DNA from 4 places in the Mesorhizobium sp. B3-1-6 genome. Region 4 is predicted to be linked to each of the others. Evidence: predicted binding sites of a transcription regulator. Region 4 holds the regulator's gene; each other region holds the start of a gene.

The links. Region 4 encodes LexA, which represses DNA repair genes until DNA is damaged. Its sites were predicted from a motif close to TGTTCNNNNTGTGTTCNG; they were not measured.
Region 1: the regulator LexA is predicted to act here: its motif matches at 3,081-3,098, upstream of FJ414_RS05110 (DNA recombination protein RmuC).
Region 2: the regulator LexA is predicted to act here: its motif matches at 6,112-6,129, upstream of FJ414_RS09085 (sel1 repeat family protein).
Region 3: the regulator LexA is predicted to act here: its motif matches at 2,567-2,584, upstream of dinB (DNA polymerase IV).

The regions. Positions count from the first base shown of each region.
Region 1 is NZ_VFTM01000003.1:181,425-189,259, reverse strand. Features, by position in the region: gene FJ414_RS31975 (hypothetical protein) at 1-115, opposite strand, end outside; gene FJ414_RS05120 (cation diffusion facilitator family transporter) at 339-1,298, shown strand; gene FJ414_RS05115 (GFA family protein) at 1,334-1,738, shown strand; gene FJ414_RS05110 (DNA recombination protein RmuC) at 1,795-3,048, opposite strand; gene def (peptide deformylase) at 3,152-3,682, shown strand; gene fmt (methionyl-tRNA formyltransferase) at 3,741-4,676, shown strand; gene FJ414_RS05095 (N-acetyltransferase) at 4,673-5,179, shown strand; gene truA (tRNA pseudouridine(38-40) synthase TruA) at 5,203-5,994, shown strand; gene FJ414_RS05085 (transporter) at 5,991-6,596, opposite strand; gene dapE (succinyl-diaminopimelate desuccinylase) at 6,599-7,798, opposite strand.
Region 2 is NZ_VFTM01000007.1:162,851-170,685, forward strand. Features, by position in the region: gene FJ414_RS09055 (electron transfer flavoprotein-ubiquinone oxidoreductase) at 1-1,251, shown strand, start outside; gene FJ414_RS09060 (DUF922 domain-containing protein) at 1,327-1,923, shown strand; gene FJ414_RS09065 (endonuclease/exonuclease/phosphatase family protein) at 1,954-2,964, opposite strand; gene FJ414_RS09070 (AMP nucleosidase) at 3,089-4,546, opposite strand; gene FJ414_RS09075 (hypothetical protein) at 4,889-5,083, opposite strand; gene FJ414_RS31980 (hypothetical protein) at 5,150-5,284, opposite strand; gene FJ414_RS09080 (DUF2147 domain-containing protein) at 5,483-5,824, opposite strand; gene FJ414_RS09085 (sel1 repeat family protein) at 6,264-6,530, shown strand; gene FJ414_RS09090 (ABC transporter substrate-binding protein) at 6,903-7,835, shown strand, end outside.
Region 3 is NZ_VFTM01000013.1:7,249-15,083, forward strand. Features, by position in the region: gene FJ414_RS13385 (pilus assembly protein) at 1-1,006, shown strand, start outside; gene FJ414_RS13390 (hypothetical protein) at 1,088-1,324, opposite strand; gene FJ414_RS13395 (hypothetical protein) at 1,354-1,701, opposite strand; gene FJ414_RS13400 (cupin domain-containing protein) at 2,003-2,383, shown strand; gene dinB (DNA polymerase IV) at 2,659-3,918, shown strand; gene FJ414_RS13410 (aldose 1-epimerase) at 3,890-4,780, opposite strand; partial or broken gene FJ414_RS13415 (SDR family oxidoreductase) at 4,789-5,545, opposite strand; gene FJ414_RS13420 (ATP-binding cassette domain-containing protein) at 5,556-6,287, opposite strand; gene FJ414_RS13425 (ABC transporter permease) at 6,291-7,268, opposite strand; gene FJ414_RS13430 (sugar ABC transporter substrate-binding protein) at 7,347-7,835, opposite strand, start outside.
Region 4 is NZ_VFTM01000005.1:66,591-74,425, reverse strand. Features, by position in the region: gene FJ414_RS06835 (ComEC/Rec2 family competence protein) at 1-1,419, shown strand, start outside; gene lexA (transcriptional repressor LexA) at 1,460-2,194, opposite strand; gene kynU (kynureninase) at 2,644-3,891, shown strand; gene FJ414_RS06820 (alpha/beta hydrolase) at 3,946-4,776, shown strand; gene glp (gephyrin-like molybdotransferase Glp) at 4,840-6,045, opposite strand; gene moaC (cyclic pyranopterin monophosphate synthase MoaC) at 6,045-6,521, opposite strand; gene trpC (indole-3-glycerol phosphate synthase TrpC) at 6,523-7,335, opposite strand; gene trpD (anthranilate phosphoribosyltransferase) at 7,340-7,835, opposite strand, start outside.

The sequences.
Region 1 (7,835 bases), on a different contig from region 4:
TTATGCGCATCGCCTTGACCGGCGGCGCCTTCGGAGCCGGGGCCGCAGCGGGCTTCTTGGCGTCCTTCTTCGGCTTGCGGGCTTCCTTGCCCGCCTTCATCGCACCTTTAGCCATGATTCGCTCCTCCGATTGTGGACGTGCAAGTGAAACAAGAGAAATGCCGGACCGCAAGAGGCCCCGCCTCGCTTGCGAAGCCGTCCAGCCGGATGTCAACCGGTTTCCCGACGCCATGCTGGCTCGAGCGCGCTATGGTGGCTTGAACTTCGGACTGCCTGGCGCATTGTCTGTGGAGTTTCGCCTGGGCGGGCATCAATGCTCGGGCGCGCCGGGAGATCGAATGGCAGGACATAGCGGGTCAAGACGAGTGATCTATGCCGCGCTCGCCGGCAATTTGGCGATCGCGCTGACCAAATTCGCGGCGGCGTTCTTCACCGGTTCGTCCTCCATGCTGTCGGAAGGCGTGCATTCGCTGGTCGACACTGGCAATGGCGGGCTCCTGCTCTACGGCATGCACCGCGCCGCGCGGCCGCCCGACCGTACCCACCCGCTCGGCCACGGACGCGAGCTCTATTTCTGGAGCTTCATCGTGGCGCTTCTGGTGTTCGCGCTCGGCGCCGGCGTTTCCTTCTATGAGGGCGTCATCCACATCATGGCGCCCGAACCGGTCGTCAATGCCAAGGTCAACTACATCGTGCTTGCCCTCTCCTTCGTCTTCGAGGGCAGCTCATGGCTGGTGGCGCTGAAGGAGTTCCGGCAGCAGAAGGGTAAGCAAGGCTGGTTGCAGGCTGTGCAATCGAGCAAGGATCCGAGCGTCTACACGGTGCTGTTCGAGGACAGCGCCGCGCTGCTTGGCCTTATCGTCGCCTTCGCCGGCATCCTGTCCGCCGAACTTCTGGAAATCCCCGAGCTCGACGGCGTCGGCTCGATCGGCATCGCCATCATCCTGGGCGCCACGGCTATCTTCCTGGCGCGCGAGAGCAAGGGCCTGCTGCTCGGTGAACCTGCCTCGTCCGAAGTGCAGAAGAAGGTGCTGGCGATCGTCCAGGAGGATCCGGCGGTCCAGCGGGCGAACGGAATCCTGAGCGTCCATATCGGGCCGGAGGAAATCGTCGCGGGTTTGAGCATCGAATTCGAGGATCATCTCACCGCGCCCGAGATCGAGGCCTGCGTCGAGCGCCTGGAGGCGAGGCTGAAGCAGGAAATGCCGCAGATATCCAGGCTCTTCGTCAAGCCGCAAACGACTGGCACATGGGAGCAGCGGCGCGAGGCCATCGCCGAGGCTTCGGACGAGAGTTAGGTTCAACGCAACGGACTTCGTGAGGAGGAAAGCTGATGAAGATCGACGGCGGATGTCATTGCGGCGCGATCGCCTATGAGGCGGAGGTCGATCCGCAAAAGACCTCGATCTGCCACTGCACCGACTGCCAGCAGCTGACCGGCACGGCCTTTCGGGTCACCGTTCCGGCGCCGGAAAGCGACTACCGGATCACCAGGGGCGCGCCGAAGATCTACATCAAGGTCGTGGCAAGCGGCGCCAGGCGCGCCCAGGCTTTTTGTGCCGACTGCGGCTCGCATCTTTATGCAACGTCGGTCGGCGATGGTCCGAAGGTTTATGGGATCAGGGTCGGGACCGCGCGGCAGCGTCAGGACTTGGTTCCCAGACAGCAGAAATGGCACCGGTCGGCCCTGCGCTGGCTTCCGGAATTCGAGGGCATGGCGACGACGGAAGAGCAATAGCGCTATCGGATCGGCCCGCCGGCGCGAGCCTTGGCGATTGGCCGAATCTTCCGCGACTACTCGTCTCCCTCGACGACTCGCAGCCTGAGTTGGCCGGTCTTGGAATCAGCCACGCGCGCCCCGGCCTCGACCTTGGCCGGCCCATTGCGCGGCGGCTCGGCCTCGCCCTCGGCAAACTCCAGCGCCTCGATCTTCTGGCCGCGCTTGGTCACTTTCGACGTCGAGACCAGGATGTCGTCGATGTCCTTGGTCGCCTGGCCGAAATGCGTCTGCAGCCGGCGCACCCGCTCGTCGACCCGCGCCACATCCTCCATCAGCCGGATGACCTCGCCCTGGATCAGATGCGCCTGCTCGCGCATGCGGGCGTCCTTCAGGATCGACTGGATGACCTGGATCGACAGCATCAGCAGCGAGGGCGAGACGATGACGACGCGGGCGCGGTGCGCCTTCTGCACCACCGCCTCGAAATTCTCGTGGATCTCGGCGAATACCGATTCCGACGGCACGAACATGAAGGCGGTGTCCTGCGTCTCGCCCTGGATCAGATATTTTTCGGCGATATCGCGGATATGTATCTCGATGTCGCGCCGAAAAGCCTGCGCCGCCGCCTTCTGCATGTCGGCGCCCTCGGCGGCCCGGATGGCGTTCCAGGCTTCGAGCGGGAACTTGGCATCGACGGCCAGCATCGGCGCGCCGTTCGGCATCCGCACCAGGCAATCGGGCCGGCTGCCATTGCTCAGACTGGCCTGGAACTCGTAGGCGCCGTGCGGCAGGCCATCGGCGACGATCGCCTCCATGCGCGACTGGCCGAAGGCGCCGCGCGTCTGCTTGTTGGAGAGGATCGCCTGCAACTGCACGACCTGGCCGGCCAAGGACTGGATGTTGCCTTGCGCGGTGTCGATCACCGCCAGCCGCTCCTGCAGCTTGGCCAGGCTCTCATGCGTCGACTTGGTCTGCTCGGCCATGGTCTGGCCGAGACGCCCGGTCATGGCGTCGAGCCGTTGTCCGAGCGACTGGGTGAGCTCGGCCTGCCTCGCCCCAAAAACTTCGGCGATCGCGCCCATGCGCCCCTGCATCTCGGCTTGCGCCTGCATAATGTCGGCCATTCTCGCCTCGGCATCGCGGGCATGGTCGGCGGCTTCGGCGGCCGCCATCGCGCGCGCCCCGGCCGCGCGCCACAGGGCGACCACGAGCGCCACGAACAGCGCAAGCAGAAGGACTGCGCCGAAAGCCAGCGCCTGGCCAAACGTGATGGTCGTGGCGCCAAGCCGCGCGATGGGCTCGGAAAGCATGGAGGTCATGTCGTTCATTTGGCCAGCATAACCGATTCGGCCTCCTGGCACAGATCAAAACGTGAACAAGCCAAAGATGCCCCGGTTGACGCTTTTCAAGCGAGGTCTTAGGTGAGACGCCATGTCGATCAAGCCTCTCATCATCCTTCCCGATCCTGTGCTGCGCCAGGTTTCCGAGTCGGTCGAGCGCGTCGATGCCGATTTGCGCAAGTTGGCCGACGACATGCTCGACACCATGTATGACGCGCCGGGCATCGGCCTTGCGGCGATCCAGGTCGGCGAGCCGCGGCGGCTGCTGGTCATCGACCTCGCCAAGGAAGGCGAGCCGCCGGAGCCGCATGTCTTCATCAATCCGGAAGTGCTCGAAAGTTCCGACCAGCGTTCCGTCTATGAGGAGGGCTGCCTGTCGATCCCAGACTATTATGCCGAGGTCGAGCGCCCGGCTTCGGTGCGGGTGAAGTATCTCGACCGCGACGGCAAGCTGCAGGAGATGCAGGCGGAAGGCCTGATGGCCACCTGCCTGCAGCACGAGATCGACCATCTCAACGGTGTGCTGTTCATCGACCACATCTCGAAGCTGAAGCGCGACATGGTGGTGCGGAAGTTCAAGAAGCTCGCCAAGGACAAGGTGCCGGGCAAGATGGTGGGCTAGGGGCGGTCTGGACCGCGCGAGCACCTGGAGCTGCCATGAAACAGGATCGCAGGACGTCATGCCGCTTCGCGTCATCTTCATGGGCACGCCGGATTTTTCCGTGCCGACCTTGCGCGCCATCGTCGAGGCCGGCCACCAGATCGCGGCCGTCTACACGCAGCCGCCGCGTGCCGCCGGCCGGCGCGGGCTGGAGCTGACGCCCTCGCCGGTGCAGCGCGAGGCCGAGCGGCTGGGGCTCGAAATGCGCACGCCGACATCGCTGAAAGGCGAGGCCGAGCAGCAGGCCTTCGCCGCCTTGCGGGCCGATCTCGCGGTCGTCGTCGCCTACGGTTTGCTGTTGCCGAAAGCCGTTTTGGACACGCCGAGGCTAGGCTGTCTGAACGGCCACGCCTCGCTTTTGCCACGCTGGCGTGGTGCTGCTCCCATCCAGCGCGCGATCATGGCCGGCGATGCGGAGACCGGCATGATGATCATGCGCATGGAAGAAGGTTTGGACACCGGGCCGGTGGCAATGGTTGAAAAAGTCGCCATCGCACCCGATATGACGGCCGGCGAATTGCACGACCTCCTGATGGTTCAGGGCGCTTCGCTGATGGTTGAGGCGCTCGCCCAGTTGGGGATAAATTGTCTGACATTTGCCCAACAGGCGACGGCAGGGGTGACCTACGCCCGAAAGATCGATAAATCGGAGACACGCGTAGACTGGACGCGGCCTTCTGGCGAAGTCCACAATCACATTCGCGGCCTCTCGCCCTTTCCGGGCGCGTGGTGCGAGGTCGAAATTGGCGGCCGCATGGAGCGGCTGAAACTGCTTCGCTCGACGCTCTCGGATGGCGTCGGCGAGTCGGGAGGAATTCTCGATGACCGGCTGACGGTCGCCTGCGGGTCGGGCGCGGTCAGGCTGGTCGAAGTTCAACGGGCGGGCGGAAGGCCTGCCGCCGCGCAGGAGTTTTTGCGCGGAGCCAAGATCGAAAAAGGAACGAAACTCACATGAGCATGATGTCGATACGCGCGGCGACGCCGCGGGATCGCGAGGCGATCCGCCTCGTCGAAGAACATGCCTTTGGCCAGCAGGCGGAAGCCGGCCTGGTCGACGCGATTGTCACTGGCGGCGATGCCGTCGTCGAACTGGTTGCCGAGGAAGACGGCCAGGTCGTCGGCCATATTCTTTTCTCGCGGCTTTTCGTGCAGAACGGCGCCAAGCAGTTCGCCGCTGTCGCGCTGGCGCCGCTGGCGGTCGAGCCCTCCTTCCACGGCACCGGCATCGGCGGCGCGCTGATCCGCGAGGCGCATGTGCGGCTCAAGGAAGCCGGCGAGACGCTGGCCGTGGTTTTGGGCGATCCGGTCTATTACGGCCGCTTCGGCTACACCCACGCCCGCGCCGGAAAGTTCGAAAGCGAGTACCAGGGCGAGGCGCTGCAGGCGCTGGCCTGGGGCGACTCGCCCGAGACCGGCAAGCTGGTCTACGCTTCAGCCTTCACCGCTTTAGCCGCCTAGGTTAAGGCGAAAGCACAGCTGGCATGCCGCGTTTTCGGCTCGATATCGAATATGACGGCAGCCGGTTCGCGGGCTGGCAGCATCAGGCCGACCAGCCCTCCGTGCAGCAGGCGATCGAGCAGGCGATCGAAAAGTTCTGCGGCGAGGCCGTAAGAATACGTGCCGCCGGCCGCACCGACGCCGGCGTGCACGCCACTGCCCAGGTGGCGCATGTCGACCTGGCCAAAGCGTGGCCGGGCGACAAGGTGCGCGATGCGGTGAACGCCCATCTGCAGGCGGCCGGCGCGCGCGTCGCCGTCCTGAAAGCGGCCGTCGTCGCCGACGGTTTCGACGCGCGCTTTTCCGCCACCGGCCGCCACTATCTCTATCGCATCCTCAATCGCCGGGCGCCGGCGGCGCTGGAAAAGGGCAAGATCTGGTGGGTGCCGAAGCGCCTCGACGCCGAGGCCATGCATGAGGCTGCCAAGGTGCTCCTCGGCCGGCACGATTTCACCACCTTCCGCTCCACCCAGTGCCAGGCCGAAAGCCCGGTCCGCACGCTTGACCGCCTCGACGTCAGCCGCGATGGCGACTTCATCGAGGTGCGCAGCTCGGCCCGCTCTTTTCTGCACAACCAGGTTCGCTCGATGGTCGGCTCGCTGAAGCGCGTCGGCGACGGCTCCTGGGGCGCCGCCGATCTCAAGGCGGCGCTCGAAGCACGCGACCGCGCCGCCTGCGGCCAGGTTGCGCCGCCGGATGGACTGTTTCTTGTCGGGGTGGATTATGCGGCGGCAACCCAAGAGCCAAACGCCGCAGCCGAGGATAGGGTGACCTAACCCGTCGTGCCGTCCGGTATGTCGATGCCGAGCAGTGCCTGCAAGCCGAACAGGACGAGCAGCGAGGCAATGAACATGCCGACGAACACGGTGGTGCCCACGGCGGCGCCCCTGCCGATCGATGCATTGGTCATGCGCCATGTCAGCACCATCGAGAGCGCGAACAGGAACAGCGACACGAGGCTGTTGACGTCGCTGGTCGAAGGCAGGAAGAGCCTGAGCAGCGCCGAGGGCAGCATCAGCCAGGCGATGATCGCCGACGTCCAGTTGGAAGCGACGACATAGTGGACGAAGCGGCCGCCGATGCCGGCGCGCGGCGCGACCAGCGCGAGCGCCACCAGCGGCAGCACCCAGGAGCCGATATCGACGGTCGCCAGCCGTATCAGCATGCCGAGGCGTCCGGCGAAGGCGTCCGGATCGCCGATCTCATTGGCTATCCCGACCCAGCCGACGATCAGCGCCGGCGCCGCCACGACAATGGCGAAGAAGGAATTCCAGAAACCGTCGGCCGAAAGGTCGAGCAGGCGCAGGCCGTCGGCCTTGCCGAACATCAGCCGCCAGGCGCCGGCCAGCGAAGCATAGGTTTCGTCCGCCGAAAGCATGGTCACGAAAGGCCTTGTCCGAACCAGTCTTCGATGAAGCGTTCGTAGATTTGCGTCAGCGTCTCGAGGTCGGCAAGCGCGACGCGCTCGTCCACCATATGCATGGTCTTGCCGACCAGGCCGAACTCGACCACCGGGCAATAATCCTTGATGAAGCGCGCGTCCGACGTACCGCCGGAGGTGGAGAGCGCCGGCGTCTTGCCGACCACCGCCTTGACCGAGCTGCCCAGCGTATCGATCAGCTTTTCGTCACGCGTGAGGAAGACATGGCTCGGCCGATCGCGCCAGACAAGCTCGTACTCGACCGGCGCCTTCTTGCCCGGCCGGTATTTCTTGCGCCCGGCGGCCTGGTCGAGCCGGTTGTGGATATCGGCCTGGACGGTCTCCGCATCCCAGGTGTCGTTGAAGCGGATGTTGAAAATGGCCGTCGCCTTGGCTGGGATGACGTTGGTCGCCGGATTGCCGACATCGATCGATGTCACTTCGAGGTTGGTCGGCTGGAAATCCTTGGTTCCCTTGTCGAACACCGGATGGAGCAGCGCGTCGACCAGGCTGATGAGCCCGCGCACCGGGTTGTCGGCAAGCTGCGGATAGGCGGCATGGCCCTGGCGTCCATTGACGGTCACGCTGCCCGACAGCGAACCGCGCCGGCCGATCTTGATCATGTCGCCGAGCGCATCCGGATTGGTCGGTTCGCCGACGATCGAGGCGTCCCATTTCTCGCCCTTGGCCGCCGCCCAGTCGAGCAGCTTCGTCGTGCCGTTGATGGCCGGTCCTTCCTCGTCGCCGGTGATCAGCAGCGACACCGAGCCTTTCGGCCCGCCATTCTTCGCGACATGGCGCGCCACCGCCGCGATGAAGCAGGCGATGCCGCCTTTCATGTCGACGGCGCCGCGGCCATACATCTCGCCATTGGCGATTTCGGCGGCGAAGGGCGGATGCGTCCAGGCCGCCTCGTCGCCCACCGGAACCACATCGGTATGGCCGGCAAACATCAGATGCGGGCCGTTGCCCGAGCGCCGCGCATAGAGGTTTTCGATGTCCGGCGTGCCGTCTTCCGAGAAGACCGGTCGCTCGACCGAGAAGCCGAGCGGCTTCAGCATACCCTCCAGCGCGGCAAGCGCCCCGCCTTCGGCGGGCGTCACGGAAGGGCAACGGATCAGGGCGGCAAGATTCGCGGCGGGATCGGTCGGCAATGTCATGGGCAAAGCGATAGTCGAAAGCGTTTGTCGTGTCACG
Region 2 (7,835 bases), on a different contig from region 4:
GTCTACAACGACGCCGGCGCCGTCACCGGCGTCATCACCGGCGACATGGGCGTCGAGAAGGACGGCACGCACGGCCCGGCTTACGCGCCGGGCATGGCGCTGATGGGCAAATACGTGCTGATCGGCGAGGGCGCGCGCGGCTCGCTCGCCAAGCAGCTTATCGCCAAATACCAGCTTGCCGACGGCCGCGAGCCGGGCAAGTTCGGCATCGGCCTCAAGGAGCTCTGGCAGGTCAAGCCCGAGAACCACAAGCCGGGTCTTGTGCAGCATTCCTTCGGCTGGCCGCTCGACATGAAGACCGGCGGCGGCTCCTTCCTCTACCATCTCGAGGACAACCAGGTGGCGGTCGGCTTCGTCGTCCACCTCAACTACAAGAACCCCTATCTCTCACCCTTCGAGGAGTTCCAGCGCTTCAAGACGCATCCGGCAATCGCCGGCACCTTCCAGGGCGCCAAGCGCATCGGCTATGGCGCGCGCGCCATCACCGAGGGCGGCTGGCAGTCCGTGCCGAAGCTGTCCTTCCCGGGCGGCGTGCTGATGGGCTGCGCTGCCGGCTTCGTCAACGTGCCGCGCATCAAGGGTTCGCACAACGCGGTGCTCTCGGGCATGCTGGCGGCCGAGCATGTGGCCGAGGCGATTGCCGGAGGTCGTGCCAATGACGAGCTCGCTTCCTATGAGGAAGCCTGGCGCGGCACCGATATCGGCAAGGACCTGAAGAAGGTCCGCAACGTCAAGCCGCTCTGGTCGCGCTTCGGCACCATTGTCGGCGTCGGCATCGGCGGTCTCGACATGTGGCTGAACACGCTGTTCGGCTTCTCGCCCTTCGGAACCATGAAGCATGGCAAGGCCGACTATGCGACGCTCGAGCCGGCCTCCAAGCATCAGAAAATCGCCTATCCGAAGCCGGATGGCGTGCTGACCTTCGACCGGCTCTCCTCGGTGTTTCTTTCCAACACCAACCACGAGGAGAACGAGCCGACCCATCTGATCGTCGCCGACATGGCGCTGCAGCAGCGTTCCGAGCACGATGTCTTCGCCGGTCCCTCGACCCGCTACTGCCCCGCCGGCGTCTATGAATGGGTGGACAAGGACGGCAACGCCGCCGCCGATCCGGCGGCAAAGGACGTGCGCTTTGTCATCAACGCGCAGAACTGCGTGCACTGCAAGACCTGCGACATCAAGGATCCGAACCAGAACATCAACTGGGTGCCGCCACAAGGCGGTGAAGGCCCCGTCTACCAGGGCATGTGAGCCGCGCCTAACCGCCAAGACCGTTGAAGCCGCGCGCCGAGTATGGTCTGCTTCGCTCCGAACAAGGAGGCGGACATGCGGCGCATCAGCCTGGCAATTTTAGCTGCTGCCGGCGTGCTTTTGTCCGGGGCCGCGTCAGCAGGCACCAAGCTGACCGTTCATGTGCGCAGCTATGACGTCGCCGGCAGGACCGGCGCGGAACTGATCGAGGCGATGGATGGCCTCGGGCCGAGGCACGGCCATGCCACGCGCGCCATCGCCGAGACCGGCTATACCATGCATTGGAACCTCGACGTGAAACGGGACAATGGCATCTGCCGGCTGCGTCAGGCCACCGGCACGATCGACCTGACCTACACCTTTCCGCGCCGCACGTCCCCGTCCGGTCCGGTCCTGCGCAGGCGCTGGGATCGCTTCATGGCCGGCGTGCGCCAGCACGAGCATACCCATGGCCGCATCGCCAAGCAGATGATGCGGGCGACCGAGACGGCGCTCGCCGGGCTCGAGCGGCAGGACAACTGGTTCTGCACCGGTCTTCGCTGGGACGCCAGGCGCCGCATCGACACGATCTATGCCGACTACGAGGCCAGGCAGAACGCCTTCGACGCGCGCGAGCACCGCGACGGCGGCCATGTCGAGCAACTGGTCGACGCGTTGATAGGGAAGAACTGAACTTCAGTCCGTTCGCGTATCAGGAGGGCGTCAGCTGCGCGGCCCGTCCGGTGCGCCATTCGCCGCCAGCGCCGACTTGTGCTCGTCCTCGGGCGCGTTGCTGTCGGACCGCAGGGTGAATTCGACCAGCACAGGCAGATGGTCGGAGCCGGTGTCCTCCATTCGGACCGACGACAGGATCGTCACCCAGCCCTTGCTGAAAACCTGGTCGATCGGCAGGCCCGCATAGCGGCGCAGGACGTCGGGCAGCGTCCGGTGGATCCAGGTCGGACCGGCCGACGGCATCAGCGTCATGCCGCTGAGCCGCGCCACCCGCCGCACCGCCGCGCTCCACGGCACGGCGTTGCAGTCGCCGGCCATGATGGCGGTCTCGCCGAGCCTGGCCAGCGGTTCCGCCAGTTCGCCGATCTGCCAGTATTGCTCCTTCGGCCACGGCCAGCTGAGATGGATCGCGGCGACGTTGACCGGAATGCCGCCGAAATCGATCGTGGCGGTCGCCATCGCGCCGCGCGGCTCGCAACGCGGCGCGGTGCCGGCGGCGAAGGGACGGCGCGAAAGCAACGCGACGCCGAATATGCCGTTGGGATAGTCGCAAAGGATCCGATAGGGATAGGCGCTGGCAATATAGCCGATCTCCGTGGCCCACATCCCGGACACTTCGTCGAGCGTGATGACGTCCGGATTGGTCCGGCCGATCAGCGACAGCACCTTCTTAGGCGTCGGATTGTTGAAGCGCAGATTCATCTGCAGCAGGCTGTAGACGATCCTGTCGGCCGGCTTTGCGACCGCCTGCTGCGTCGACAATCTCGGCAGCGCGCTCGTCGTCGTGGCGAAGCAGGCGATGGCGAAGACCAGCGCGGCGACCGCCTGCAGCCGGTAGGGGCCGGCAAGCAGCGCCAGCGCGAGCAAGGCCGTCAGCACGCTCAGATGCATGCGGAAATGCGAGAAGGAATCGAAGGCCGGATGCAGCGCGCCGAAGAATCCAGCCAGCAGCGCGGCCGAGCATGCCATCATCGCCAGGAATGTCAGCTGAGCCATCATGCTCAAGCGCGCGCCGCCCGTCGTCATTTGCTCCAACCGCTCCGGCTATCCGTTCGGACCGCTTATCGGCCAAATTGCGGCCCGGGCAAGACGACGAATTGCCTCGCGGGTCAAAAGTTGGCGATTACTGGAACGCCGTTTCCGAAAAGCTTCTCAGCTTGCGCGAATGCAACCGCTCCATCGGCATCTCGGCCAGTTTCTCCATCGCCTTGATGCCGATGGTGAGATGCTGCGCCACCTGCCGCTTGTAGAACTCGGTCGCCATGCCGGGCAGCTTCAGCTCGCCATGCAGCGGCTTGTCGGAAACGCACAGCAACGTCCCGTAAGGCACGCGGAAGCGGAAGCCGTTGGCGGCGATGGTGGCCGATTCCATGTCGAGCGCGATGGCGCGCGACTGCGACAGGCGCTGCACCGGCCCGCGCTGGTCCCGCAGCTCCCAGTTGCGGTTGTCGATGGTGGCGACGGTGCCGGTGCGCATGATGCGCTTGAGGTCGTAGCCCGACAAACCGGTCACCTCGGCGACCGCTTCCTGCAGCGCCACCTGGATTTCGGCCAGGGGCGGGATCGGCACCCAGACCGGCAGGTCGTCATCCAGCACATGGTCCTCGCGCACATAGGCATGCGCCAGCACATAGTCGCCCAGCGCCTGCGTGTTGCGCAGGCCGGCGCAATGGCCGAGCATGACCCACGCATGCGGCCTCAGCACCGCGATATGGTCGGTGATGGTCTTGGCGTTGGATGGGCCGACGCCGATATTGACCATGGTGATGCCGCCATGGCCGGGCTTCTTCAGATGGTAGGCCGGCATCTGCGGCAGGCGCTGCGGCGGTGTGCCTTCCGATTCTGTTGCCCCGTTCCGGGTCACGACATTGCCGGGTTCGATGAATTCGACATAGCCGCTGTCGCCACTGGCCATCAGCTCGCGGGCCCGCGCCACGAATTCGTCGATGTAGAACTGGTAATTGGTGAACAGCACGAAATTCTGGAAATGCTGCGGGCTGGTCGCCGTGTAATGCGTCATGCGGTGCAGCGAATAATCGATGCGCTGCGCGGTGAACGGCGCCAGCGGCCGCGGCTCGCCGAACGCCACCTCGAACGTGCCGTTGGCGATCTGGTCGTCGGTGCCGTCGAGGTCCGGCACGTCGAACAGGTCGCGGATCGGCCGCTTGATGCGCTCGGCGGCCGCGCCGTCAACATAGGTGCCTTCCAGGAAGGCGAAATGCAGCGGGATTGGCGTGGTCGATTCCGACACCGTGACCGTCACGCCGTGATTGCGCATGATGAGCCTCAACTGCTCGATGAGATAATTCTCGAACAGTTGCGGCTGGGTGATCGTGGTGGCGAAATGCCCGGGCGTCGGCATATGGCCATAGGCCTGGCGCGAGTCGACCTGGCTGAACGAGGTCGTGGTGACGCCGATCTGCGGATAGAAGGCCCGGTAGCGCCTGCTCTCGTCGCCGCCCGCCGCCAGTGCGGCGAAGGAATCGCGTAGGAATTTGGTGTTGCGGTCGTAGAGCGTCTGCAGCGCCGCGACGGCCTTTTTTGCGTCGTGGAAACTCTGCTTGCCGAAAGGCTCCGGCATGACGACCGATTCGATGGCTTGGGGGTAGATTCGCTTTTCCATGGCTCAATATAGAGATTTGGAAGAGCGGTTGGGAGGGGTGAGCGGACAGGAACCGCGACCCAGCTGGAGATTTTTTGTTATCCATCCGATTCAAGGTGTGACGAGATTCAGGTCAGGCCCGAGTCGAGAAAGGTGGATTCCGAGAACCGGCCTACGCCGGCCGTAGCCTTCATAGGACGGAGACATTTATGAGGGCTTCGGCCGGCGAAGGCCGGAGCGGAGCCTACTTAAGATACGTGAGCACCGGAAGCGCAGGAAGCCGCCTTTCGCATGCCGGCCTCACCTGAATATCGACACACCTTATCCGCGCTGCAGGCTGATCAGCAGCACGAAGCCTACGCTGGTGTTCTTGTGCGGCGGTGCCTCGATCCTGTTGCCGGTGTCGGCGCGCATCATCGGCACGGCCAGCACTGGGGCGGCGAGCAGCATCAGGATGAGCGTCGCCCGTGGCAGCAGCCGAACGATCTTCATTGCATTATCGGCGATGCGGTTCATTTTGGTGGTCCCCGGTTTTCAGCTTGGTTCGATTTCCAGCTTGGTCGTTTCAGCGCTTGAATTGGTTCACGAAGCCGACAATGCAGGCACCGGCCGTTCCCACGAGCGAACAGGGTGGCCAGCCTCCGCCACCAGGATGGCGAAGAACATGCCGAACAGGCTCATCAGCAGGCAGACGAGGGTGAAGCGACGGGCAAGCATTTCTCTCTCCTTCAATGCGGGAGAAAATGCCTGACGGCCTCTGAACCGGTTCTGAGACCGGTATTCATCTGCGGTTCAAATTGATTGACGAGGTCTTGAACAGGTGCCGGTGGCGCAGCGCCGGTCCGGCGGAGCGCTGCCGCTCCAAAAGAAAGCGGGGCCGTTCGGCCCCGTTTCGGACGATCTGGAATCTGGCGATCAGAGCTTGTGCCAGGTCTGGCTCTTGCAGATCAGGCCGCCGAGCACGCAGCCGCTCATCTTGAGCGTCGTGCCCGTGAGCGTCGCCTTGCCGGAATAGGTCTTGTCGTTCGCCGGGTCGGTGATGTTGCCGGCATATTTGTTGTCGCCGGTCGCCTTCATCGAGCCGATCGTCTTGCCGGCATATTTGCCGGTCTTGAGCGTGATGGAGAACGAGCCGCCGCCGCCGATCGTCGCCGTCTCGCCGGATTGCGTCTTCCAACTGCCTTCGATCGGGTCGGCCCATGCGGCGCCCGCCATGATCAAGGTGGCCGCCAGGGCCAGGCTCATCTTTCGAAACATCTTGTCCTCCTCCCTATGGGGTTGCGGCGGGCTCCGGTCCGCCTTCCTGCCCCTTACGCAAAGGTGAAGCTAATCCAGCTCCCGCCAAAACAAAAGCGGTGCCGCCACGGAAGGTTGCAAGGATTTTCGCCGCGCGGATGACTGAAAATAAACGCGACCCGGAAAAACGCTTCGGTTTCCGTGGTTAGCGAAGTCTTGATTCCACTCGCGGCAATTTTCATCGAATTTGACGGAAAATGGCTGAAACGCTGGATTCCCATGCTTAATAGTTTTTCGCGTTTACCTCTTGTTTTAGCTTTGTTTTCCTCAAATTAAGCAAGCCATTTAACGACGGATTCAAGGCCAGCGGTCATCCTCGAAAGCATCGAAAGAGCGCCCCGCCCCAAGGGATACCAAGGGAAAAGGAGGCAGCTCTCGGGAGCCAGACAGGGGATTTGAAATGGCACGCTTTGAAATGCTTGAAGACGGCTTCGGCGCCATGGGGGCAACTGCCCAGGCCGACATTCTTTTCGAACTGGGAATGATGTATGCGACCGGCCGCGATTGCGAGACCGATGTCGTTGCCGCCCACAAATGGTTCAACATCGCCGCGATCAAGGGCTCGGCCCGCGCCGCCGAACTGCGCTCGGAGCTGTCGGCCACCATGTCGAAAGTCGAGATCGCCACGGCGCTGCGCGAAGCGCGCGAATGGATGACGATGCACTGATCCTCAGCGCGCGCAGCGCTCGGAAATTCATTGGGGCAAGGCCGCAAAAAGACGGCCGGTCAGGAAGAACGAGAACGCGGCAGGTTGAGACAACCGAAGCCACGCAAGAACAGGGAAGCGAGCGGGTTCAAGCGCGGGGGCGCCGGGGAAGCTCGATTGCAAAAAAAGCCGCGACCGGCCGGGACAAGGGCCGGCGCGGCTTTTTGCATTACGCTTGGTAATCAGGCGTGTGGCCCAAGAAATCCTCGCCCAAATGAACCAAAACCTTCCGCATTGTGCTCTCGACAGTTTCGGCGAAGGGTGAAATTGTCCCGGCTCTGTGGAAGAAGCGCGGCCGGAGCGGCGCGCGCAAGTGGAGGAGTTCTTATAGTCATGAAAAAATTGGGTATTTTGAGCGCGGCCGCATTTGGCCTGATGATGAGCGCCTCGGTTGCCTTCGCCGACGACATCACCATTTCGGTGGTCGGCCCGATGACCGGCCAACTCGCCACCATCGGTGACCAGTTCAAGCAGGGCGCGCAGGCTGCCGCTGACGCGATCAATGCCGCTGGCGGCGTCAACGGCTCCCAGATCAAGCTCGACATCGAGGACGACCAGTGCGATCCGAAGCAGGCGGTCTCGGTCGCCAACCGCATCGTCGCCAACGGCGTCAAGTTCGTCGACGGTCATGCTTGCTCGGGCTCGAGCATTCCGGCCTCGGCCGTCTATGCCGAAGCCGGCACGCTGATGATGAGCCCCGCCTCGTCCAACCCGGTGCTGACCGATGCCGCGGCCAAGGCCGGCTGGCCGACCATCATGCGCCTCTACACGCGTGACGACGCGCAGGGCGCCTTCATCGGCCCTTGGATCGCCAAGAAATACGCCGGCAAGAACGTTGTCGTCCTGCACGACAAGAGCGCCTACGGCCAGGGTGTTGCCGATGCCGTGAAGGCGACGATGAATGCCGGCGGCCTCAAGGAAGTCGACTATGAAGGCATCAATGCCGGCGAGAAGGACTATTCGGCCCTCGTCACCAAGCTGAAGGAACTCAAGGCCGACGTTGTCTACTTCGGCGGCTATCACCCGGAGGCGGGCTTGATCCTGCGTCAGGCGGCCGAGCAGAACGTCAAGTTCCAGCTGATCATGCCGGACTCGATCGCTTCGCCGGAATTCTGGCAGGTCGCCGGCCCGGCCGGTGAAGGCACCATGTTCGTCTTCCCGTCGGACCCGCAGTCGAAGCCCGAAGCCAAGGACGCCGTCGCCAAGATCAAGGCCGGCGGCTTCACGCCGGAAGGCTTCACGCTGTTCTCCTATGCGGTGATCCAG
Region 3 (7,835 bases), on a different contig from region 4:
CGGCCAGACCTTCTTCGCGGCCAATATGAGCACCGCCGACGCGCAGGAATATGCGGGCAGCGTCGCCGCCTTCCAGGCCGGGGCCAGCGGCGATCCGAGAGCCTACTTCATTTCGGTGTCGTCGAGCATCAGCCGACCGGCCTTCGTCCCCGGCATGCCGGCCTGGCCGGCGACGCGCTCCGCCTCGGTCAAGATCAAGCCCGGCGCGCAGGCCTGTGTGCTCGCGCTCGATCAGAATGCCGACGGCGCGGTCAGCCTGCAGGGCTCCACCAATGTAGCGATGAGCGGTTGCGTGATAGCGGCCAATTCGGATGCCGCCGACGCCGTCAGCCGGGGTGGCTCGGCGATCGTCAGCGCTGGCTGCGTCTCGACGGTCGGCGGCACGCAAGGGTTGACGCCGCCCAGCGCCACCCTTTCCTGCGGCGCGCCGCAGGAAAACCAGTATGCCTCGTTCGATCCGCTGGCCGACGTCGTTCCGCCTCCCTACACGCTCTGCCTGCCCGTGCCGAACGGCAAGACGATAACGCTTTCGCCGGGTACCTACTGCGACAAGACGCTGTCGGGAAATATTACCCTCAATCCGGGCACCTACATCATGCGCAACGTCACCATAAAGCCAGGCGGCAACGGCAGCCTGAGCGGCCAGGGCGTGACGATCTTCCTGATGGAGAACTCGCAGCTCATCATCAACGCCAACGAGCAGGTGAACCTGTCGCCGCCGGCCAGCGGCCCCTACGCCGGCATCACAATCTACCAGGCGCGCGGCAACACCCAGGCGCTGACGCTGAACGGCGGATCCGGCTCGGTGGTGAGCGGTTTCATCTACGCCCCGGACGCTGCCATCACCTATGCCGGAAATTCGGACATGAACGCCGAGGGCAGTTGCCTGCGGCTGGTCGGCGACACTGTCGCAATGACGGGGAGCTCCGCCGTTAAATCGGATTGCACGGCCGAGCTTGGGAACCGCGCTATGTATGCGGGACGGATGATCACCCTGGCGAAATGAACGCCAATCTCGTCATCCCTTTGAACGCAATTCCGGACGGAAAACCGCTCGCGCCTTTCCTGGAATTGCTTCTAGGGAAGATCACAACTCGCCTATGATATCCGCGCCCGCCTGCTCGTCGAAGAGCACCGCGCAGCCGCGCTCGAGCGCGACCTGCGTCAAGGCGTTGGCCGCATCCGCATCCGACGAGACGAAATCGCCGGTCAGGACGCGAAATTCCTCGACGGCCTTCGACATCGGCACCAGGCGCCCGGCAGACAGGTCGCTCGCACATGCGTCGATGACGCACAAAAGATCGATGAGTTCGAAATTATGCATGGCGGCCTCCGCCTGCGCCATCCCTTCGCTCAATCAACGGTACGAGGCGCGGACTGGTTCCCTCGCCTGCGTTCGGCGGATGGCCTGACTGGCGCAAGCTTGAGATCGAAGCGAGCAGGCAGGCATGGCTCGGCACAGGCCTTGCGCACCGATCTGGTGGCCATCGTGTCGATCGGAAGAAGGACCACCATCTGGGCATGGCGTTGTGGCCAGAGCGGCCTTCCGAAGAGGAGGAAGACGCCGCCGATCAATCCCGCCAAAAGCAGCGCGGCAAACAGGTTCGCGATCACGTTGCCGGGTTGCACGGCCAGCAACTCCAAGAGAGTTTCCAGGGCGAAAGGAATGCCCGCCATATCGCAGGAATGGCGGGCACCCATCGTCAACCGCCGATGAAGGGACTTTGTCCGGCGGCTTGCTAGCCAATGAAATGGGGCCGTTGTTGTTTCCCGGAAATCGGCACCTCGGGCCTCTGCGTTCGGCGGGTGAGACTTCGGTCGGAGCATGGCCCCGGACCGTCGCCCGAGGGCTTGGCATATCCGTCTTCCACGACGACGCGCCAAGCGCCCGGCCGAGCTCGCTCCGATTACATTAGCAATAACTCATAATAAGGCTTATAAATAACGTCGCGGTCGCCGACGATCGCAACGTCAGGCGCCGCTTCACGCATGGAGGGATACCATGGCCGAAGCTGCAATGCAGGTTACAAAACTCGAATCCAAATCGCACAACACTCCCGACGAGGTCCGCGCGCCCGCCAAGACGCGCGTCGAAATCGTCCGGCTGCCGGGCTATTCCCTGGCGCGAATGAACATGCAGCCGGGCTGGAAATGGTCCGAATGCGTCAAGCCGGTGGTCAAGACCGACAGCTGCCAGGTCTCGCATGTCGGCTACGTCGTGTCCGGATCGATCACCGTGCGCATGACCGATGGCACGCAAAAGACCTTCGAGGCCGGCACGTCCTATACCATCCCGCCGGGCCATGACGCCTGGGTGGAAGGCAATCAGCCCTTCCAGTGCATCGAGGTGCTGAGCGCCGAGCAATACGCCAAACCAGCATAGGCCGGATCCAGCCGATGGGCGGCTATGAAGCTGCACCAGCCAAGCTGCGGGATCAAGGCGACGTCACCTTGATCCCGTTCGCAGGTGCGATCGCCGCCTCATTCGAATGAATGAGGCAGGCTCATTCATTTGTATGAAGACACAGAAAGCAGGCTCATAGGGGCCTTGACACTAGACTGCTTTTGTTCTCTTTATGTTCCCTAAATCAGCCTTTTCCAACAGAGAAATCTAATACTGCACCGCGGCAAAGCGGGCGCTGCAGACGGGAGCGCAGGATGCTCGCTAAGGACGCCGCTGCCGCCACCATCCTGCATGCCGATCTCGATGCCTTCTACGCCTCCGTCGAGCAATTGCTCGATCCGTCATTGCGCGGCAAGCCGATCGCCGTCGGCGGCGGCGTGGTGCTGGCGGCTTCCTATGAGGCCAAGGTCTTCGGCGTGCGCGGCGGCATGTCCGGCCGCAAGGCGCGCGAGCTCTGCCCGCGGCTCATTTTCGTCGGCGGCCATTTTTCCGAGTACCAGCGTCTCGGCGATGCGGCGATCAAGGTGCTCGACGATTTCACGCCGGTGGTCGAACGCATCTCGATCGACGAGGCCTTTGCCGATGTCGCCGGCTGCACGCATCTGTTTGGCCCTCCGCAAGAGATCGCGCGAAAAATCCGCGCGCGGGTGAAGATCGAGCTCGGCCTGCCGATCTCGATCGGCGTGGCGCGGACAAAACATCTCGCCAAGATCGCCTCGCAGGTCGCCAAGCCAGACGGATTGGTGGTGGTCGAGCCCGGCACCGAGCTCGCCTTCCTGCACGATTTGCCCGTCACGCTGATGTGGGGCGTCGGCCCCGCGACCAAGGCCAGGCTCGCGGAAATCGGCGTCGAGACGATCGGGCAATTAGCGCGCACGCATAGCGGGGCGCTGGAGCGGCTGATCGGCCATGCCGCCGGCCAGAAGCTTGCCGCGCTTGCCTGGAACCGCGACCCGCGCAAGCTCGAGACGCATCGGCGCGCGCATTCGGCCGGCGCGCAATCGGCGCTGGGCAGGAAGCCGGCGCTGCCGCGCGTCTTCGTGCCGACGCTGCTCCATCTGGCCGACCGTGTCGCCAGCCGCTTGCGCGCCAAGGACCGGCCCGGGCGCGCGGTCACGGTGCGCGTGCGCTTCGCCGACATGCGCGCGGTGAGCCGCTCGATTACGCTCGAGCAGCCGATCCAGGCGACCGCGATGCTGGCCGAGATCGCCGAAGAGCTGGTGCGCGGCGTGCTGGCCGCCCATCCGGGCGAGCGCGACATCTCGCTGCTCGCCATCTCTGTCTCGCATCTGGAGGAGCATGCCGAGCTGCAGCTCGAATTGCCGCTCGGCCTGGCGGACGAGAAGCTCAGGCCCGGCAGCCGAAAAGGTCTCGCGCGCTTCGGCGCAGACCGCGCCATCGACAAGATCCGGCAGCGCTTCGGCAAGGAGGCCGTCGGCTACGGGACGGTGGCGCTGGAAGGCGCGCGCTCGGTGCCGGACGGGTTCAGGGAACTGGCGGAGAAGGAGTTGTAAAGGGGCCTGCGCCCACCTCCACCCAATCCATCCGCATCGTCACACTCATCGTCGCCCCATCATCGAGCACCGTCAGCCCCTGGCCATGATGCGCATCGACCGGGTGCGACACCGGCTCGAAGCAGAAGAAGCCGGCATCATGCGACGGGGAATAGAGGATGAACACGCCCAGTTCGGGCGAGGCTGCCAGCTCAAGCACAATCCCCTGCGCCGGCTGGACGATGGTAGCGCGACGATCCCAGCCGACAAAGGCGTTGTTTACCCAACCCGCCGGCAAAAGCGAGAGCCGCGAGAAATCCCACCACGGATGCTCAGCAAGCGGCGCGACGCCCGTTGGCAAATGGCGCTCATCCTCCAGCCAAACCCGCCCTGCCTTCGCCTTCAGCGTGGTCCTGGCGCCGCGTGGAAACCAGGGATGGAAACCGAGGCCATAGGGCAAGCGCATGCCGGCACTGTTCTCCACCGTAAGGTGGGCCTCGAGAGCGCCGTCGTGTAGCGAGTACACAACGGAGGCCGCGTAGCGGTAAGGACCGATCGCGCCGTCATCGAGCATCAGCTCGGCCTCGGTGTCGATATGGCGGGCAAGCCGCCAGGGCTTCTGGAAACCGTCGCCGTGGATCGGAAAGGCTTCGCCGGGCACATTCGGCCCGATGGCATGGAAGCGGCCGTCGAAGGTGAAGCCGCCGCCGGAGATGCGGTTCGACCACGGCACGAGGAGTTGGCAACCGGACGCGCCGGCGCCGTCCCCTGCCCGCAAAAGCGGAACCCGCGCACTGCCGACAAGCGCATCATAACGGGCGATCGCGCCACCCTTGTCGGGCGCGAGCACGAGCCGCGCGCGGCCATCGCGAAGCTCAACCATGCCAGCCCTCACCAGCCGCCGTCGACGGCGATGTTCTGGCCGCTGATCATGTCGGAGGCAGGCGAGACGAGGAACAGCACGAGATCGGCGACGTTGCCCGGCTCGATGCGCTTCTTCAGGCTCTGGTTCGCGAGAATCCAGTCATTGTATTCCTTCAGCCGATCGCCGAAGACGCGCTCTTCCGCCTCCGAGACCACCGCGCCCGGCGATACGGCGTTCACCCTGATGCCATGCGGCCCAAGCTCGCGCGCCAGCGATTTGGTGAGGCCGAGCATGGCGCCTTTCGACGCGACATAGGGGCACGTAGCCGTCCCAGCGGCCGTTGAGCGTGATCGAGCAGAAGTTGACGATCTTGCCGTGACCCTTGGCCTTCATGCCTGGAGCGCAGGCCCGCGCCAGCGCGAAGGCGGCCGAAGAGTTGACGCGGATCTGGTCCTCATACTCGGCGAGCGAGAATTCCTCGAACGGCCGGTTGATGATCAGCGCCGCGTTGTTGATCAGGATGTCGATGCCGCCTTCCTTCGCCGCAAGCGCGGCAACCGCCGCTTCCGCCTCGGCCAGCCGGTTGAGATCGCAGCCTATGAAGGCAATGTCGCCTGCGGCCTCGCCGGCCAACCCGGCGACTATCTCCGCCGCGCCCGTGGCATCAGGGCGGTCGAGCAACAGCACGCGCGCGCCGGCTCGCGCCAGTGCCACCGCCTGGGCCCGGCCGAGCGAGCCCAGCCCGCCCGTCAGAAGCACCTTACGACCAACGAGCGCCTTCATCGCCTATTCCTCACAGCACGGAATGGACTTCGTCGATCGAGGTATCCTCGATACGCTTGTCCAGCACCACCTCGCCGCGCGCCATAGCCACGATGCGGTCGCAGCAGTCGAAGACGTGATGCATGTTGTGGCTGATGAAGACGCCCGTCACCCCCTGCTCCTTCAGGCCGCGCACGAAGCCGATCACCTTGTTTGTCTCCTTGACCGAGAGATGGTTGGTCGGCTCGTCGAGGATCATCACCTTCGACTTGAAATGCATGGCGCGCGCGATGGCGACGCCCTGGCGCTGGCCGCCGGAGAGCTCACCGACCAGCGCCTCCGGCGAGCGCAAATGCAGATCGACATTGGCGATGGCGCGGATGCTTTCCTCTGCCATCTTCTTCTGGTCGAGGATGCCGACGCCGAGGATCGAGAAGCGGGTCGGCTCGCGGCCGATGAACAGGTTCCTGGCGATCGACATGGTGGGGACCATGGAGTTGTACTGGTAGATGGTCTCGATGCCGAGATCCATGGCGTCGCGCGGCGTGGCGATGCTGACCGCCCTGCCCTCGACCTGGATTTCGCCCTGGTCGGCGCGGTGGACGCCGGACAGGATGTTGATCAGCGTGGACTTGCCGGCGCCGTTGTCGCCGACAAGGCCGAGCGCCTCGCCGCGCTTGAAGTCGAGCGAGACGCCCTTCAGCGCATGCACGCCGGAATACCATTTGTGCAGGTCGCGCACCGAGATGATCGCGTCGCCCACGGCTCAGCCCTCCATCTTGATCGCCTTGGCGCGTTTTCGCATCCAGGCATTGGCGACGACGGCGAAGATGGTGAGGAAGCCGATGGCGAACTTGAACCAGTTGGCGTCGACGTGGCTGAGCACAAGCCCGTTGTCGATGACGCGGATCAGCGTCGTGCCGATGATGCCGCCCATCACGGTGCCGATGCCGCCGGTGAGCGAGGCGCCGCCGATGACCGCGGCGGCAACCGCCTGCAGCTCCATCCCCTCGCCGATCGAGGGCAACGGCGAGCCCAGCCGCAGCACCTGCAGCATGCCGGCGAAGCCGGAAAGCACCGAGCACAGCATGAAGCAGACGATCTTGACCCTGGCGGTCGGGATGCCCATCGAGGCGGCGGCCGGCAGGAAGCCGCCGGTGGCCTTGATCCAGTTGCCGAAATTGGTGCGCGACAGCATCAGCGAGGTCAGCACCGCGACCGCAACGAACCACAGGAAGGACATGCGGAACATGTTGCCCGGCCCGACGAAGGAGGTGAACAGCCAGTTGGGCAGGTCGGCGGGTAAGAGCGGCGGGAAACCGCCCGAGACCACGACTGTCAGCGAGCGCGCCATGAACAGCATGCCGAGCGTGGTGATGAAGCTGGGGATGGCGAAGCGGATGGCGATGTAGCCGTTGATGAAGCCGATCGCCGCCGCGACCGCCAGTCCGGCGAGCAGCGCCAGCGGGAACGGCCAGCCATGCACCATCAGCACCGCCATCGACATCGGCATCAGCGCGAACACCGACCCGACCGAGAGGTCGAACTCGCCGCTGATCATCAGGATGGTGACGCCGATGGCGACGAGGCCGGCCTCCGGCAGGATGCCGAGGATGCCGCGCAGATTGTCGGCGTTCAGGAACACGCCGTGCGAGCGCACCTGGAACAGGACGATGAGCAGCACCAGAAGGATCAGCCCGGCCAGCTCCGGTTTTTCGAGATAGGTCTTGAACAGGCGCTTCAACGAAAGGCTCCGGGGTTCGGGATTAAGACGCATCGGCGACGGCTGGCGCCGCCGATGCGGGTCTCGCTGTTGGAGAGCTTATCTCAGTCCCTGGGCGGACAGCGCCATGATGCTGTCGGCTTCCTTCGGCCGCACGATGCCCTGGCCGGTGTCGATATCCGACGGAGCAAGGCCTATCTTCTTGTTCAGATAGGCCTCCATCACCGGCATGAAGCCCTGCATGTAGGGCTGCTGGTCGACCAGCGCCTGGACATAGCCCTTCTGCATCTGCTGCAGCACTTCCGGAACGAGGTCGAAGCCGCCGAGCAGCACCTTGCCGGGCGCCACGCCGCGATCGGCCAGCACGCGCGCCACGCCGGCGCACCAGAAGCCGGTGTCGAAATAGGCCGTGGTGTCGGGATGGGCGTTCAGATAGGCGCCGACGCGGTCGGAGGTGATGGCGAGATCGGTGCCGCTGTCAATGCGCTCCCACGACACGTCACGGTCTTTATGCGCGGCCTTGTACTCATCGAGGAACTGCATGATGCCGGCGCCGCGGCTTTCCGACCAGTTCTGGCCGGGCGCCGA
Region 4 (7,835 bases):
ATGGCGCTGGTCGCCGGCACGATCATGGTCCTTTTGCGCGGCGCCTTCGCGCTGTTTCCGGATTTCTCGTCGCGCCGGCCGGTAAAGAAATATGCCGCCGCAATCGCGCTGCTCTCGATCGCCGCCTACCTCGTGATCTCCGGCATCGTGGTGGCGGCCGAGCGAAGCTTCATCATGCTGGCCGTAATGCTCGCCGCCGTGCTCTTCGACCGCGCGGCGCTCACCATGCGCAACCTGGCGATCTCGGCCATCGCCGTTATCCTTGTCTCGCCGCACGAAGTGGTCGGCCCGAGCTTCCAGATGTCCTTCGCCGCCACCGCCGCCCTGGTCGGCGCCTATGCCGGTTTTGCCGACTATCGCGCCGGCAAAACGACCGCGCCGCCGGCAAAGCGTTCGTTCCTCGGCTTCCTATCGCGAAAACTGGCGATTGGAGTGGGTGGTGCCGCCGTGACGTCGCTTATCGCGGGCAGCGCGACATTGTTGTTTGCGATCTGGCACTTCCAGCGGGTGTCGCCGCTCAGCCTGCTGGCAAATCTGGCGGTCATGCCGATCGTCTCACTGATCGTCATGCCGTTCGCCGTGTTGAGCGCGCTGGCCATGCCCTTCGGCTTGGACGGTCCCTTCCTCTTTGTCATGGGTAAAGGCCTGACGGCGATGATCGCCATTTCTGCATGGATTTCCGAGCGCTCACCGGTAGACGCCGTCGGGCTGATCTCGATCCAGTCGGTGCTGCTGGCGACGGTCGCGCTGGTCATCGCGACGATGGCCACCACCTGGCTGAGGCTTGCCGCCGTACCCTTCGCGCTCGCCGCGCTGCTGGCCATTCCGCATGTCCGCGCCCCGGATGTGCTTGTCTCGGAGGATGCGCATCTGGTGGCGATGCCGATCGGCGGCGGCGAGCTTGCCATCAACCGCGCGCGCTCCAACGACTTCACCATCGACAACTGGAAACGGGCGCTGAAAGCCGAGGAGATCGTACCGCCGGAGACGTTCGCTAAAGACGCCCTCGACATCGCCGATCCCGTCGACCTGCCGCCCGGCTCGCCCTTCTATTGCACTGGCGACCTCTGCATCGGCCGGCATCCTTCCGGCGCCATCGTCGCGCTCGCCGAGAATCGCGCCAGCGCCCGGCCTGCTTGCGGTTTCGCCGACCTCATCGTCATCGACGACGCCACGGCCTACAACCCATGCCGCGATCCGCGCGTGCTTGTCGTCACCAAGCGGCAGCTGGCACGCGACGGCAGCGCCGCCATCTTCTTCGATCCGCAATCGGCAACCGCCCGGCCAACCGTTCGCTACGCGGTCGAAGAACCGTACCGGCCCTGGCACGAGCAGCGGAAATACGCGCGTGAGGCGAGGGGGCTGCCGCCCTATCAACGACCGGAAAAGCCGGCGGTCGCGCCGCAGCCTACAGAATAGATGGCACGCAGTTCCGGCGAAGACCGCCGCGCGGTTCTGCTCAGTAACGGCGGATTAGTCCGACGAGCTTACCCTGAACCTTGACCCGGTCCGGTCCGAAGATCCGGGTCTCGTACGCCGGGTTGGCGGCCTCGAGCGCGATCGAGGCACCCTTGCGACGAAACCGCTTCAGGGTCGCTTCCTCGTCGTCGACCAGCGCCACCACGATCTCGCCGGGACTTGCCGTATTGGCGTTGCGGATTATGACGGTATCGCCGTCGAAGATACCGGCCTCGATCATCGAGTCGCCCTTGACCTCAAGCGCATAATGCTCGCCGCCCATGATCATGTCCGGCGGCACCGAGATCGAATGCGTCTGGTGCTGGATGGCGTCTATCGGCACGCCGGCGGCGATGCGGCCCATCACCGGAATGGACACGGCCGAAACAGCGTCGTCGTCATTGCTGGGTGTCGGCGTGCGCGAGGGCGCCGCCGGCTTGACCTGACGGCCGAGATTGCCCTGGCCGCCCTGGATGACGCTCGGCGAAAACTTTCTCGCGGCATTCAGGCCAGGCGCGATCGAGTCGGGCAGCCGCAGCACTTCAAGCGCGCGCGCCCGGTTCGGCAGCCGGCGAATGAAGCCGCGTTCTTCCAGCGCCGTGATCAGCCGATGGATGCCCGATTTGGAGGCGAGGTCGAGCGCTTCCTTCATCTCGTCGAAAGACGGTGGAATCCCGCTCTCCTTGAGGCGTTCATGGATGAACATCAGCAGTTCATGTTGTTTGCGCGTCAGCATGGCGGCCCCCTTGGGTTCTGAAACCGGAATCAGAAAAACAAACCCAGAACAAACACTATCTGTTCCAGTTGTGTTCCGCAACCGTTTAAAGTTTAGTGAATTTGTTGAGGCTTCGGAAACAATGTTGCATCCAAGGGATATCTGGCCGAGTCAGGTCAGCGGTGTCATTGATTCCGCTCGATTATGCGGCCCTCCTTAAGCTGAAGCGCGGTCCAACACCATCACAAAGGCGCGGGCGGGATCGCTTCGGCTCTTGCGCGAACGTGCTTCACCGTGAACGAAACGGACCCAAAATGCCAACTTCGGCAATGATTCCGATCCATGGTCTTCGCCGTCTATGGACCAGCTAACATAGCGCAGAAGGTTCTTGCCGTGGCACGGACGGTGGTGAGACAACCACCCTTGGCCAACCGTGAGAAGCGCCATGCCGAAATGGAGGCGGCAGCATGATGGGGGGAATTCCTGATCTCGCCGAGGTCGAGGCGATGGATGCAGCGGATCCGCTGCGCGCCCTGCGCGATCGCTTCGTCCTGCCGGAGGGGGTGATCTACCTCGACGGGAATTCGTTGGGAGCGGCCTCGCACGCCGCATTCGACGAGTTGCGCAAGGCAGCTGCCGAGGAGTGGGCGCATGACCTCATTCGTGCCTGGAACAAGGACGGATGGTTCGACATGCCGGTCGAGCTGGGCGACCAGCTCGGGCGCCTGATCGGCGCGGCGCCGGGCCAGACCGTGGTCTGCGACACCACGTCGATCAACATCTACAAAGTGCTGCACGCGGCGATGGCGATGCGGCCGGACCGAACCGTGATCGTTGCCGAGGGCGACAGTTTTCCGACCGATATCTATATGGCCGAAGGGGTGGCCTCGACCGGAAAGAACACTGTCCTGCGCCTGGCTGGCGTGGACGCGCCGACCATCGAGGAACTGATCGACGAACGCGTGGCGGTGGTGTTGGTCAACCACGTCAATTACAAATCCGGCGAGTTGCGCGACATGGCGGCGCTTACGCGCATGGCGCATGACGCCGGTGCGCTGATCGTATGGGATCTCTGCCACAGCGCGGGCGCCATGCCGGTTGAACTTGACAGGGCAAGCGCCGATTTCGCCGTCGGCTGCACCTATAAATATCTCAATGGCGGGCCGGGTTCTCCTGCCTTTATCTATGCGGCCGAGCGGCATCTTGCCGATGTGCGGCAGCCGCTCAGCGGGTGGTGGAGCCATGCACGGCCGTTCGCCTTCGAGCAAGCCTATGCGCCAGGCACCGGCATCCGCCGATTTCTGTGCGGAACGCAGCCGGTCCTATCGATGCGGACGCTGAAAGGCGCGCTCGACATCTGGAACGGCGTTGACCTGGCGACGGTGCGGAGGAAGAGCATCGCGCTGGCCGATCTGTTCATCGAACTCGTCGAGGTACGGTGCGGCGGTTACGATCTTACGCTGGAAAGCACCCGCGACAGCGCCAAACGCGGCAGCCAGATTTCCTTCATTCACCAGCATGGCTACCAGATCATGCGGGCCCTGATCGAACGCGGCGTGATCGGTGATTTTCGGGCGCCGTCGACCATGCGCTTCGGTTTTACCCCACTCTATGTCGGCTACAGGGATGTGTGGAATGCCGTCGAAGTGCTCGAAGACATCTTGCGGACCGGCGTCTGGCGAGAAGCCCGCTTCGCGGTCAAGACAACAGTTACCTGACCGTGGCGATGCCAATCAAAACCACTCGACATTGAGCTGATCGTGGAGGGGCCGTTGCTCGGACACCGTATTGCCGACTGGGACAACGCCTATGCCAACGGCGCGAACATCGCCGGCGGCGACCGCTGGCCCGCGGCTTGGGATCAACCGGCGCGGGCCTTTCGGGAAAAGCTGCTGGCGCAAGGCAGGGCGCGGTTCGATATCGTGTACGGCGAAGCGCCGCGCAACCGGTTCGATCTGTTCCTGCCACCTGCTGCGCCAAAGGGGCTCGTCGTGTTCATCCATGGCGGTTACTGGATGGAATCAGACAAGACCTCCTGGTCGCATCTGGCTGGAGGTGCGGTCGGCCACGGTTTTGCCGTCGCCATGCCCTCTTACACGCTTTGCCCGCAAACCAGGATCAGCGGCATCGTCAACGAGGTTGCGGCAGCGATCGAGAAGGCGGCGGCGATGGTCGATGGTCCGCTGGTGCTGACCGGGCACTCGGCCGGCGGGCATCTCGCCAGCCGGATGGTGACCGCGGCCTCGCCGCTGTCGTCCGATGTGACGCGGCGCATACGCCAGGTCGTTTCGATTTCAGGCCTGCACGACCTTCGGCCGCTGATGTTCACCGCACTGAACGAGACCCTGAACATCGACGAGAAGGAAGCGTTGAGCGAAAGCCCGGCTTTGCTGCGGCCTCGGCGGGGAGCCCGCATCACCTGTTGGGTCGGCGGCGGCGAGCGTTCGGAATTCCTGCGCCAGAGTACATTGCTTGCCAACATCTGGACCGGGCTCGGCGCTGCCACCGGTTCAGTGGTCGAGCCGGACCGGCATCATTTCAACGTTGTCGATGGGCTCGGAGATCCGGATCATCCCCTCACTCGGGCACTGATCGCCGAATAGAGCAATTCGGCGGTGTGAACGGTTTCGGTCGAGAATTGCGTTAAAACGGCGGGATAGACCGGCTCAGCGCAGCATCAGCACGTTGCACTCGGCGCCGGCCTGCGCGGCGGGCGCGAAGGGCTGGCGCACGATCAGGCCGTTGGCGTCGGCAAGCATGCGCAGCATCGAGGAGTCCTGGATGCCGAAAGGCATCGCGACCAGGGTGCCGGCGTCCTCGCGCACAACGGCGCGCACGTAGTCCTGCCTGAAATCGTTGGCCTGCATCGCGGCGCCCAGCCGGGCCGTTCGCACGTCCTGCCGGTGATCGCGGCCGCCGAGCCTGGCAAGCAGCGGCTTCAGGAAGAGTTGCGAGCAGACGATGCTTGCCACCGGATTGCCGGGCAGGCCGATGCAACGGACATTGCCAAGCCGGCCAAACATCAGCGGTTTGCCGGGGCGCATGGCGATCTTCCAGAAGTCGAGCTTCATGCCTTCGCCGGTCAGCACGTCATGGATCAGGTCGTGGTCGCCGACCGAGGCGCCGCCGAGCGTGACGATGACGTCGGCGTTCGCCTCGACCGCTTTCCTGACCAGCGCGGCGATCGCCTCCTGGCGGTCGGCGGCGATGCCGAGATCGAGCGCGCGCGCGCCGACCGACTGGGCGGCGGCGACGACGCCATAGGCGTTGGACGAAATGATCTGGTCGGGGCCGAGCGCGCTGCCTGGCGGCAGCAATTCGTCGCCGGTGGCGATGATCGCAACCAGCGGCCGCCGCACGACGTTCAAGGCGGGGTGGTTGGCCGACGCCGCCAGCGAAAGGGCCGCCGCGTCGAGCGCGCGGCCTTTTTCGAGCAGCACGTCGCCCTGGCCGAAGTCGAGCCCGCGGCGACGGACATTGCGTCCTTCGGCGGTCGGCTCCGTCACTTCGATCTGGCGGTTGCCAAGGTCGCGGACGTTTTCCTGGATGACAATGGTGTCGGCGCCTTCAGGCAGCGGCGCACCGGTAAAGATGCGCACGGCCTGGCCTTTGCGGACGGTTCCGGAAAAACCGCGCCCGGCGGGCGCCATGCCTATGACCTCGAGTTCAGCCGGCGTTGAAGCGACATCGGCGGATCTTGCGGCGTAGCCGTCCATGGCCGAGGCGTTGAACGGCGGCTGCGTGCGTAGCGCCACGACCGGCTCCGCCAGGACCCGCCCAGCCGCTTCGGCGAGCGGAATGCTTTCGCCGGGTAATGGCGCAGCACCGTCCAGCAGGCGTTCGAGCGCTTCGGCGACCGGAACCAAGGCCATCAGGCATCCACCTTGTAGTCGCCGGACTTGCCGCCTGTCTTCTCGACCAGCCGGATGCCGGAAATCACCATGCCGCGGTCCGCCGCCTTGGCCATGTCGTAGATGGTGAGGCAGGCGATCGACGCCGCGGTCAGCGCCTCCATCTCCACGCCGGTCTTGCCGGTGACGCGGGCAAGCGCGGTGACCCTGAGGCCAGGCAGCGTGCGGTCCGGCTCGATCTCGACGGCAACTTTTGTCAGAAGCAGCGGATGGCAGAGCGGGATCAACTCATGCGTCTTCTTCGCGGCCATGATACCGGCGATGCGGGCTGTGCCCAGCACATCGCCTTTCTTGGCATCGCCGGCGAGAATCATCTCCAGCGTTTCCGGCCGCATCGAGACGAAACCTTCGGCGATCGCCGTGCGGGTCGTCTCGGCCTTGCCGCCGACATCGACCATATTGGCTTCGCCCTTGGCGCCAAGATGGGTGAGGGCCATCTCAGATGGCCTCGGCCGCTGCCTTGCCTGTCAGCAGAAGCTCGGTCGCCGCGGCCACGTTCGCCTGCCGCATCAGGCTCTCGCCGACCAGGAAGGTGCTGATGCCGGTCTTCTGCATCCTGAGGCAGTCGTCGTGGGTGAAGATGCCGCTCTCGCTGACCAGCAAGTAGCCGCCCGGCACCATTTTCGCCAGCCGCTCGGAAGTCTCAAGGCTGGTCTCGAAGGTCCGCAGATTGCGGTTGTTGATACCGATCAGTCGCGACGACAATTTTAGCGCGCGCTCCGTTTCGGCCTCGTCATGCACCTCGATCAGCGCGTCCATCCCGAGTTCGAAGGCGATAGCTTCCAATTCGCTCGCCAGAGCATCGTCCACGCTTGCCATGATGATCAGGATGGCGTCTGCGCCCCAGGCTCGTGCTTCGTGGACCTGGTAAGGGTCGAATAGGAAATCCTTACGCAATGCGGGCAGGGACACCGCCTTACGCGCTTTGGTGAGAAATTCCGGCGCGCCCTGGAAGGATGGCGCGTCGGTCAGCACCGAAAGGCAGGTCGCGCCACCTTTCTGATAGGCCTTGGCCAAGGCTGGCGGGTCGAAATCGGCGCGGATCAGCCCCTTGGAGGGGCTGGCCTTCTTGATTTCGGCAATCAACGCGAAGCCGCCGCCCCGGCGCTTGGCCTCGAGCGCAGCAAGGAAGCCGCGCGGCGGCTCGGCGTCCCTGGCCTTCGCCTTGATCTCGGCGAGCGGCATGGCGAGCTTGGCTGCCGCGATCTCGTCGCGCTTGTAGGCTTCGATCTTGCGCAGGATGTCCGACAAGGCCTTATCCGTTCGAAATCTCGACGAGCTTGTCCAGCACGCCAAGCGCGCGGCCGCTGTCGATCGCTTGCGCCGCCGCAGCGATGCCGTCGGCAAGCGTCGTCGCCTTGCCGGCCACGACCAGCCCGGCGCCGGCATTCATCAGCACCGTATCGCGATAGGCGCCAGCGGCGCCGCCCAGCATATCGCGCAGTTCCTTGGAGTTGTAGGCGGCGTCGCCGCCGCGCAGCTCTTCCTTGGTGTGCCGCTTCAGTCCGACGGCTTCCGGCGTCAGGGTGAAGCTGCGGATCTCGCCGCCGACAAGCTCCGCCACCTGGGTTTCACCCGTCGTGGTGATCTCGTCATAGCCGTCGCCATGGACGACCCAGGCATGGTCGGCGCCCAGCGCCTTCAACGTCTCGGCCACCGGCATGATCCACTCCGGCAGGAAGACGCCGACCATCTGGCGGCTGACGCCGGCGGGATTCGACAAAGGCCCGAGCAGGTTGAAGATGGTGCGC